Regions from separate parts of the Bacillus sp. PK6-16 genome, predicted to be linked through region 1. Evidence: a T-box and tRNA genes for the amino acid it is inferred to sense, from the RefSeq annotation. Region 1 holds a T-box; the other holds one or more tRNA genes.
The links. The T-box of region 1 lies ahead of metG (methionine--tRNA ligase). A T-box ahead of a tRNA ligase gene usually reads a tRNA of that ligase, here a tRNA-Met.
Positions count from the first base shown of each region.

Region 1 (4,958 bases):
AGCTGAATTACCAACTGCTATTATTGCTTCTATTACACTTGTACATGAAGTCGTAACGTTCATGCAGTGGATTGGAATTATTTTCATATTGGTTGGGATCTTCACTCCTCAGCTGCTTACGGCTAGGAAAGAAAGGAAACAAAATCGCGTGCATAGCGCTTGAAAAAATACAGAATTTATATAAAAGATATAACTGCAATTAAAATAAGTAAATTTATCTGGAGGTATAAATGACTATTTTAAGCATCGTATTTTTTGCTATTATGTGTATCTTCTTCCTAATAAGATATATGAAAGAAAAGAAATTTTACGATTTACTTCTCATTCCCGTTTGTATATATGCAGGAGCAGTGAAAACTCCTTTCGTAGAGTACTTAAACTTTAATACTACATTTAAAATAACGTATGATATTGCAGCTATTATTCTTGTAATCCTTGCTGTACTTTTCTTTTTGAAAGATAAGAAAGAGAATCATACTGTATAACAAAAGACCTTTCATTTACTTGAAAGGTCTTTTTCTCTATCTCATTTTACTGCTCCATACAGCTTCTCTATCTCATGCTCAATTTGTTTTACATCGATTCGCTCAAATAATGGCTGTACGCTATCAATTCTACTTGGCAACGTATTTTGCGGTTCCCAATTTCGTTTCACAATCGACAATGTGTTTCTAACCCTTTCACTTGAAAATGGTAAAAACGGTTCAAGGAGATTTGCAAAATTAGCGATAAGATACACACAGTTATAAATCGTTTCTTCACATGAAACTGGATCATCTTCTCTTTGTTTCCAAGGCTGCTTTTCATCAAAGTATTTATTTGCAAAACGTACTGCATCAAATATTGTTTCTAGCGCCACCTTAAATTTAGTTTGCTCAATCGCCTCTCCTACATGTTTATATAATCCTTCTACTTTATCTTTCAGCTCTACCTCAATACTTCCCTTCGGCACGATACCACCATAATATTTTTCAATAAACTTTAATGTCCGGTTCACAAAGTTCCCGTATGCACCTAATAATTCACTATTATGACTGTAAATAAATTCCCGCCATGAAAAATCAGTATCGCGATTTTCTGGTGCGTTGACGGTTAAAAAGTAACGAATAGAATCTGGATCATAGCGTTCTAATATGTCAGGCACCCATACTGCCCAGTTTTTACTTGTAGATAATTTTCTTTTTTCAACTGTTAAATATTCATTCGAAACGATATGACGCGGGATTGCTTCCTCCCCTATTCCAAGTAATACCGCTGGCCAAATGACGGAATGAAACGGAATATTATCCTTTCCGTGCACATAATATGTTTTCGCTTCGCTATCCCAAAACTCTTGATCATCTTTCCCTGTTTCTTCAGCCCAATGTTTACTCGCTGAATAATAGCCTGTCACTGCTTCAATCCATACGTAAATTTTCTTATCTTCATACCCTTCTACTGGAATTGGTACCCCAATTGGTAAATCACGTGATACGGCCCTATCTAGTAATCCTTCCTTTACATATCTCTCTGTTAGTTGAATCGCATTGTCGCGCCATGTCCCTATTTGCTTGGCAATTTCTACAGCCCTTTTAATTTGCTCCTGAAATGTATGCAATGCGAAATAGAAATGCTCTGTTTCCTGTACAGATGGTGTACTACCACATAACTTACATTTCTTTTCTAACAAATCGAGTGGATCTAAAATAGCAGAACACGCATCGCATTGATCTCCTCTTGCTGCTTCATGACAATGTGGACATATTCCTTCTACATAACGATCCGGTAAAAACTGCGTACACGTTTCACAATACGCTTGTTCCACTATTTTTTTATAAATATGTCCTTCTTCTAATAAACGTAAAAAAACATTTTGAACCGTTTCATGATGGTGCTCACTATCTGTACGTGTATAGCAATCATAAGTAAAACCAAGGCTACGAAAACATCGCTGGAACTCTTCATGATACTGATCAGCAATTTCCTTCGCTGTCACACCTTCTTGTTTTGCTCTAATTGCAATCGGTGTTCCATTACAATCACTTCCCGAAACATACAACACATTCTCACCTTTGGACCGGTAATAACGTGCTAAAATATCTCCAGGTAATAAACTCGCAATATGGCCAAGATGTAATGAACCATTCGCATACGGCCAAGCGCCCCCAATAAAAATACTCATCTTACATTCCTCCTTTAAAATATAAAAAGCCCCACCCCTATCTTAAAAAAGATAAGGGCGGGGCTGTATAAACAGTCGCGGTACCACCTTATTTCGCCAATTACTCACATAATTAGCCTTAACAAGTACGGAGCTATATGCTCTTATACTGTGGTTTTGATAACGAGTACCAACTCTCGTCGCCGCCTACTATTATCATTTGATAAGTTCAGGACGAAGCTCAAAGGCCATTGTTCAAATGAATATTCTTGCTTCTTCTCAGCTACCGAAGCTCTCTGGAAAGAATGTGTTCATCCTACTTTTCCTTTTCAACGCTTTTACGTATAACAAGTATTGTACGACTTAATCACAGAAAAATCAAACTTTTATCCGGAAAGAAAAGGAAATTACATCCCCCTGCCGAATACCTATACGTTCACAAAAGGAGTGATAACATTGAACCAAAAACAACTAAGCACTATAAATGAAAAAAGCTGGAATACAGCTGCTTATGAAGCTTGGACGAATCGCCATGGGGCGCCAGAGGATTATGCAAAAAAAATTATGGAAGATCCCACACGCGAAGTAGCACATTATTTACCTTACATACAATCTCCAAAAGGAAAACGTATTATTAACTTACTCGGCTCAAAAGGAAATAAAGGTGTTGCTCTCGCTCTTTTAGGCTCTGACGTAACAGTTGTTGATATTTCAGCAAGTAATGCAAAATATGCAAATGAACTTGCGGACGCAGCAGGTGTCTCTATCCAGTATGTCGTTTCTGATGTATTAAATGTGCAGCTCTCCGAATCATTTGATATCGTATTGCTGGAACTTGGTGTACTCCATTACTTTCTAGATTTAAAACCACTCTTTCAAAAAATTGCTACTTTACTTAAGCGAGATGGAATGCTTATCCTTCGTGACTATCATCCTGTTTACACGAAATTATTAGGAGTCGACCACCCATCATTTCAGGCCAATGGAAATTATTTCGATGAAGAATTAATTGAAGATGATGTTGCTTATAGCATCCTTCTTACAGAAGCACAGAAAGAATCGCTACCTAAAACAACCATCCGTCGCTGGACGCTAGGAGAAATCATTACAACAATTGCGGAAGAACGTTTTAAAATCGAAAAACTAGTTGAAGAACATGGATCTCATCAAAGATGGGTCTTTCCTTCTACTGCACCAGAAGGAATCGAAGAACGTATCCCTGGTCTATATACAATAATTGCGACAGCATGCAAAAAAGGATCCCTTCACGGATAGGATCCTTTTTGCATGCTCACGCATATAAGTTGAGGTTGGAGATTACCATAATTCTGTAGAATAGGACACAAGATATTTCAACATTTCGTCTCTGACTTACGTCGTCAAAAAGGGGTATGACCAACATAACGAAGAGTAATGTTTTTAGTTGATACTGATAATCGTTATCAACTAATTAGAAGTATACATGATGTCATTTCAAATTTCAATAGCATTTCTAATATTTATTTATGAATTTTATGATATGCAAATGTATACATTTTAAGAACTTTTTCTAATACCAATCTGACTCCTTCCATTATCTGCTATAATTTTCATTGAACAGATTAATAACTTCATAATAATGTTTTTATTAATTTTGTTTTAAATATCTATAAATCATAATAAATAGTTTAAATAAAGGTAGGGGTAACGATGAAATATGTTAGTATTCGAAAAAAACTACTGTTCACACTCTTAAGCATTTCTTCTTTATTTAGCATTGCTCTTATTGTTATTCTTTCATTCGCCATGAATCAAGCAAGTGAAATCGAAACGTTAAAAAATGATGTATCAAAAAGAGCGACGATTTTAAAAGAACGTGGCGATTGGTTCCAAGCACAAGTTGCTGGTTTACAAGAATATTTGCTATCACATGATCAAAAAGGATTAGATAAGTTCAATCGAGAAGGGAAAAAATTAGCTGATACTAGAGAGAAAGTAACAAGTGACAAGAAGCTCCCAGAAGGAATGAAAGAAGCTATTTTAATGGGGGGAAAATGGCGTAGCGTCATGGATAATGAGGTACTACCTCTTGCGCGTGAAGGAAAATGGGAAGAAGCATCCAAAATTGCTTTATCACAAACAGATTATGTAAATGATCTTTTAGGTCGTTTTAATAAATATACAAATGAAGAGAATGAGAAACGTGACGCATTAATTGCTGATGTCGAGTCTTCTTCATCACTTATTCAATATATTATTTTCTTCTCACTCATTACATGTACATTAACGTCTATCTTATTAGCATGGTGGTTCTCTGGTAAACTTGTTAAACCAATTCGACAAATTGATGAGAAGTTAAAAGAATTAGCTTCTCAAGATGGAGATTTAACGGCTAGATTACACGTAACAAGTAAAGATGAAATTGGTGACATTGCAAATTCCTTTAATCAAATGCTCACTAACTTACAGCATATAATAAAACAAGTTCAACAAACATCAACAAGTGTAAAAGAAGCTTCCGAAAATGTATTTATCGAAACAACCGCTTCTATGGAAAATACCGCAAGAACCCAAGAAACTATGAATACTCTTGAACACAATATTCGTTCACAAGTTTCTAGCATTGAAGAAAGTTCAACCGCAATGGATGACATGGCAACGAGTGTTCAGCGTATCGCTGAGTCCGCCTCTTCTGTTACTAGTTTAGCTGTCACAACTTCAGAAAAAGCAGATGATGGGAATAAAGTCATTGAGAAATCTATTACACAAATGCATACAATTAACGAAGCTGTTAACGCTACATCACAAGTAGTTGAGCGACTCATTACACATACAAATC
Region 1 covers NZ_CP096511.1:450,094-455,051, reverse strand. Annotated here, with positions in the region: gene M1D66_RS02165 (EamA family transporter) at 1-163, shown strand, start outside; gene M1D66_RS02160 (hypothetical protein) at 231-485, shown strand; gene metG (methionine--tRNA ligase) at 527-2,161, opposite strand; T-box leader at 2,212-2,482, opposite strand; gene M1D66_RS02150 (class I SAM-dependent methyltransferase) at 2,597-3,415, shown strand; gene M1D66_RS02145 (methyl-accepting chemotaxis protein) at 3,830-4,958, shown strand, end outside.

Region 2 (4,958 bases), 1.2 Mb from region 1:
CCATTACTCCTATCGTCATATGCTCCATCATTTCTTTCATCACATATAAATAATCATCTACATGCGTTGTCTTTAATGGGTCTAAGCGATCGGAAATTTGAGATAATACAGCTCTTTGACATGCTAAAACTGCCTGACTAGGTCCATAATATGATAGGAAATCTGTACACTTACGATATTTCCGTAATAAATCATGTGTATACAAATCATATACAAAAGTATTACAATACATTGCTAAACTCATCATATCACTATTTAATTGCTCTTTTGATAATGATTTCGCTCTCTTGCACATATAAAAGAATGTAAATTCCAATACTTCTTTATGAGATAATAAATGTTTACAATCGGTTATACACTTCTCATTAAATTTAACTCTATCCCAAATTTCAATATCCCTATCTGTCAATTCACCTATACGATATTTAATAATTAAATAATTTAAAGCAACTGATTGCGTCAAAAGATCCCATGTTTCATATTCCAATGAAGTATGAACAAACTCAGCTAATCCTTGCGCTATCATAAAATCATTTGCCTCTTCATACCAACCAATCTCTTGGCATAAGCGAAGAATACGCACTAAAGTTGGAATTTCATCTTTATGAAACTGCGGTAATTTCTTTGCTTTATTCATGCCATATACGATAAATGCCGCTAAATTTTCTTCTTTATAAAATTCTTTCTCTTTCCATACTAATATAGTTCGTTCTTTCCCCTCACCTTTTGGGTGACAAGGTACAAGCAAAGAAAATAATTCAGCGAAATTATTTGGTTCTATATATGTATCTGTAACCAAATTCCAATTTGGATCGCCCTGTACAGCCTTCATATAATTCCCCTTCCCTTTTCATCTATGTAGGAAATATTAATTTATTATCGCACCACTAAAAATTAATATTGTTATATTCAAAATCTCTCATAATACTTATATCTATCAGTATATCATCTTTTCTCTTATTAAAAATTAAGAATAACAAATTTTAAAAAAATGTCGAAATTATTAACCACATACTTATTATATAATGTCTCAGATACATCACGCTAACATATTAGTTTAATCCATATATACTAGAATAATGTATCTGAAATTTATATATAATTTAGCTCTTTATGAGTGACCATTAAACTCTCGGTTAATGAAAGCTTCAATTTACTCTGTACGCTCTGAGATTTCGCTCAAGGCAAATCCAGCTTGATCATCTGCTGATTCCCTTATAGCTAAATCTCCTAGTGCTAACATGCCAATAAGTTGACCACTATCAACTACTGGTAATCGTCTAATTTGATGCTGTGCCATTAGCTCTGTAGCTTTTTCAATAGAATCATTTGGAGAAACTGAGATAATATTTGTTGTCATTACATTTGTAATCTTATTAGATCCAGGATGTTTTTCAGCAATCCCTCGAACGACTAAATCACGATCAGTAACAAGCCCAACAACTTGCTCATTTTCAACAACAGGAATTAATCCAACCGATTCTTCCTTCATTTTTACAGCTGCCTCATATACATTGTCTAGCGGTGTACAATGTACAATATGGGTACTCATTAAGTCTCTCACTCGTGTCATTATTATTTCCTCCTTTTTATACATACCATAGCTTTTCCAAAATTCCTTTATTTATTTCTGGAAAGTAACGTAATAAAAAGGATTAACAAAATAAAAAAGAGCCAGCATAATGCTGACTCTTTTTGTATGACCCGTACGGGATTCGAACCCGTGTTACCGCCGTGAAAGGGCGGTGTCTTAACCACTTGACCAACGGGCCATGGCTCCGCAGGTAGGACTCGAACCTACGACCGATCGGTTAACAGCCGATAGCTCTACCACTGAGCTACTGCGGAATAATATATGGTGGGCCTAAATGGACTCGAACCATCGACCTCACGCTTATCAGGCGTGCGCTCTAACCAGCTGAGCTATAGGCCCATATACTTTACAGGGGCAGTAGGAATCGAACCCACACTGGAGGTTTTGGAGACCTCAGTTCTACCTTTAAACTATGCCCCTAAATGATGCCGGCTAGAGGACTTGAACCCCCAACCTACTGATTACAAGTCAGTTGCTCTACCAATTGAGCTAAGCCGGCATAAAAAAATGGTGGCTCGGGACGGAATCGAACCGCCGACACGAGGATTTTCAGTCCTCTGCTCTACCGACTGAGCTACCGAGCCAACATAAATGGCGGTCCCGACCGGGGTCGAACCGGCGATCTCCTGCGTGACAGGCAGGCATGTTAACCACTACACCACGGGACCATTTGGTTGCGGGGACAGGATTTGAACCTGCGACCTTCGGGTTATGAGCCCGACGAGCTACCGTGCTGCTCCACCCCGCGACAATATAAAATTTTAAAAAATGGAGGAGGTAGAGGGATTCGAACCCCCGCGCGACTCTCGCCGCCTGTCGGTTTTCAAGACCGATCCCTTCAGCCGAACTTGGGTATACCTCCATAAAGGAAAAAATAAATATTTTATTATTATATGTCTACACCATTAAAGAAAAAATGGAGGAGGTAGAGGGATTCGAACCCCCGCGCGATTCTCACCGCCTGTCGGTTTTCAAGACCGATCCCTTCAGCCGAACTTGGGTATACCTCCGAGACATATATTAAATAAAGTGGAGCCTAGCGGGATCGAACCGCTGACCTCCTGCGTGCAAGGCAGGCGCTCTCCCAGCTGAGCTAAGGCCCCATGTTTTTTGGGAATATCGGGAAGACAGGATTTGAACCTGCGACCCCCTGGTCCCAAACCAGGTGCTCTACCAAGCTGAGCCACTTCCCGTTAATAAAAGCGCGCCCGAGAGGAGTCGAACCCCTAACCTCTTGATCCGTAGTCAAACGCTCTATCCAATTGAGCTACGGGCGCATATGGTGCCGAGGGCGGGGGTCGAACCCGCACGGTGGTCACCCACCGCAGGATTTTAAGTCCTGTGCGTCTGCCTGTTCCGCCACCCCGGCATGTCATATTGAAAATTGGAGCGGAAGACGGGATTCGAACCCGCGACCCCAACCTTGGCAAGGTTGTATTCTACCACTGAACTACTTCCGCAAGACATGTATGAGTTATTTTATTAAAAGTGCGGGTGAAGGGAGTCGAACCCCCACGCCAAAGGCGCTAGATCCTAAGTCTAGTGCGTCTGCCAATTCCGCCACACCCGCATATTTCATTAAAATGGTGAGCCATGAAGGACTCGAACCTTCGACCCTCTGATTAAAAGTCAGATGCTCTACCAACTGAGCTAATGGCTCTTAATGGCTGGGCTAGCTGGATTCGAACCAGCGCATGACGGAGTCAAAGTCCGTTGCCTTACCGCTTGGCTATAGCCCATTAATTAAGAATGGTGGAGGGGGGCAGATTCGAACTGCCGAACCCGAAGGAGCGGATTTACAGTCCGCCGCGTTTAGCCACTTCGCTACCCCTCCGACATATATGGTGGAGGATGACGGGATCGAACCGCCGACCCCCTGCTTGTAAGGCAGGTGCTCTCCCAGCTGAGCTAATCCTCCATTTTGCCTGGCAACGTCCTACTCTCACAGGGACAAGGTCCCAACTACCATCGGCGCTAGAGAGCTTAACTTCCGTGTTCGGTATGGGAACGGGTGTGACCTCTCTGCCATCATTACCAGACTGTATTCATTTAAGACAAGAATCATTTTAACTCATTTGACCTCGAAAGTCAATAAGTTTTTTATATTCTTTCAAAACTAGATAACATTTGCTACATATTATATGGTTAAGTCCTCGATCTATTAGTATTCGTCAGCTCCACATGTCACCATGCTTCCACCTCGAACCTATCAACCTGATCATCTTTCAGGGATCTTACTAGCTTACGCTATGGGAAATCTCATCTTGAGGGGGGCTTCATGCTTAGATGCTTTCAGCACTTATCCCTTCCGCACATAGCTACCCAGCTATGCCCTTGGCAGAACAACTGGTACACCAGCGGTGCGTCCATCCCGGTCCTCTCGTACTAAGGACAGCTCCTCTCAAATTTCCTACGCCCACGACGGATAGGGACCGAACTGTCTCACGACGTTCTGAACCCAGCTCGCGTACCGCTTTAATGGGCGAACAGCCCAACCCTTGGGACCGACTACAGCCCCAGGATGCGATGAGCCGACATCGAGGTGCCAAACCTCCCCGTCGATGTGGACTCTTGGGGGAGATAAGCCTGTTATCCCCGGGGTAGCTTTTATCCGTTGAGCGATGGCCCTTCCATGCGGAACCACCGGATCACTAAGCCCGACTTTCGTCCCTGCTCGACTTGTAGGTCTCGCAGTCAAGCTCCCTTATGCCTTTGCACTCTACGAATGATTTCCAACCATTCTGAGGGAACCTTTGGGCGCCTCCGTTACACTTTAGGAGGCGACCGCCCCAGTCAAACTGCCCACCTGACACTGTCTCCCGGGTCGATAAGACCCGTAGGTTAGAATTTCAATACAGTCAGGGCGGTATCCCACCAGCGCCTCCACCGAAGCTAGCGCTCCGGTTTCAATGGCTCCCGCCTATCCTGTACAAACTGTACCAAAATTCAATATCAGGCTACAGTAAAGCTCCACGGGGTCTTTCCGTCCTGTCGCGGGTAACCTGCATCTTCACAGGTACTATAATTTCACCGAGTCTCTGGTTGAGACAGTGCCCAAATCGTTACACCTTTCGTGCGGGTCGGAACTTACCCGACAAGGAATTTCGCTACCTTAGGACCGTTATAGTTACGGCCGCCGTTTACTGGGGCTTCAGTTCAGAGCTTCGCTTACGCTAACCCCTCTCCTTAACCTTCCAGCACCGGGCAGGTGTCACCCCCTATACTTCGCCTTACGGCTTCGCAGAGAGCTGTGTTTTTGCTAAACAGTCGCTTGGGCCTATTCACTGCGGCTTTCCGTTAAGAAAGCACCCCTTCTCCCGAAGTTACGGGGTCATTTTGCCGAGTTCCTTAACCAGAGTTCTCT
Region 2 covers NZ_CP096511.1:4,567,476-4,572,433, forward strand. Annotated here, with positions in the region: gene M1D66_RS23485 (DUF3965 domain-containing protein) at 1-832, opposite strand, end outside; gene M1D66_RS23490 (CBS domain-containing protein) at 1,154-1,573, opposite strand; tRNA gene M1D66_RS23495 (tRNA-Glu) at 1,701-1,772, opposite strand; tRNA gene M1D66_RS23500 (tRNA-Asn) at 1,774-1,848, opposite strand; tRNA gene M1D66_RS23505 (tRNA-Ile) at 1,857-1,933, opposite strand; tRNA gene M1D66_RS23510 (tRNA-Trp) at 1,944-2,014, opposite strand; tRNA gene M1D66_RS23515 (tRNA-Thr) at 2,021-2,093, opposite strand; tRNA gene M1D66_RS23520 (tRNA-Phe) at 2,103-2,178, opposite strand; tRNA gene M1D66_RS23525 (tRNA-Asp) at 2,187-2,262, opposite strand; tRNA gene M1D66_RS23530 (tRNA-Met) at 2,266-2,342, opposite strand; tRNA gene M1D66_RS23535 (tRNA-Ser) at 2,364-2,456, opposite strand; tRNA gene M1D66_RS23540 (tRNA-Ser) at 2,512-2,604, opposite strand; tRNA gene M1D66_RS23545 (tRNA-Ala) at 2,625-2,697, opposite strand; tRNA gene M1D66_RS23550 (tRNA-Pro) at 2,714-2,787, opposite strand; tRNA gene M1D66_RS23555 (tRNA-Arg) at 2,798-2,871, opposite strand; tRNA gene M1D66_RS23560 (tRNA-Leu) at 2,875-2,963, opposite strand; tRNA gene M1D66_RS23565 (tRNA-Gly) at 2,980-3,054, opposite strand; tRNA gene M1D66_RS23570 (tRNA-Leu) at 3,084-3,164, opposite strand; tRNA gene M1D66_RS23575 (tRNA-Lys) at 3,179-3,254, opposite strand; tRNA gene M1D66_RS23580 (tRNA-Gln) at 3,259-3,333, opposite strand; tRNA gene M1D66_RS23585 (tRNA-Tyr) at 3,345-3,428, opposite strand; tRNA gene M1D66_RS23590 (tRNA-Val) at 3,437-3,512, opposite strand; rRNA gene rrf (5S ribosomal RNA) at 3,518-3,633, opposite strand; rRNA gene M1D66_RS23600 (23S ribosomal RNA) at 3,736-4,958, opposite strand, start outside.
Region 2: it has a tRNA-Met gene. The T-box ahead of metG (methionine--tRNA ligase) is inferred to sense a tRNA for this amino acid. The anticodon was not compared.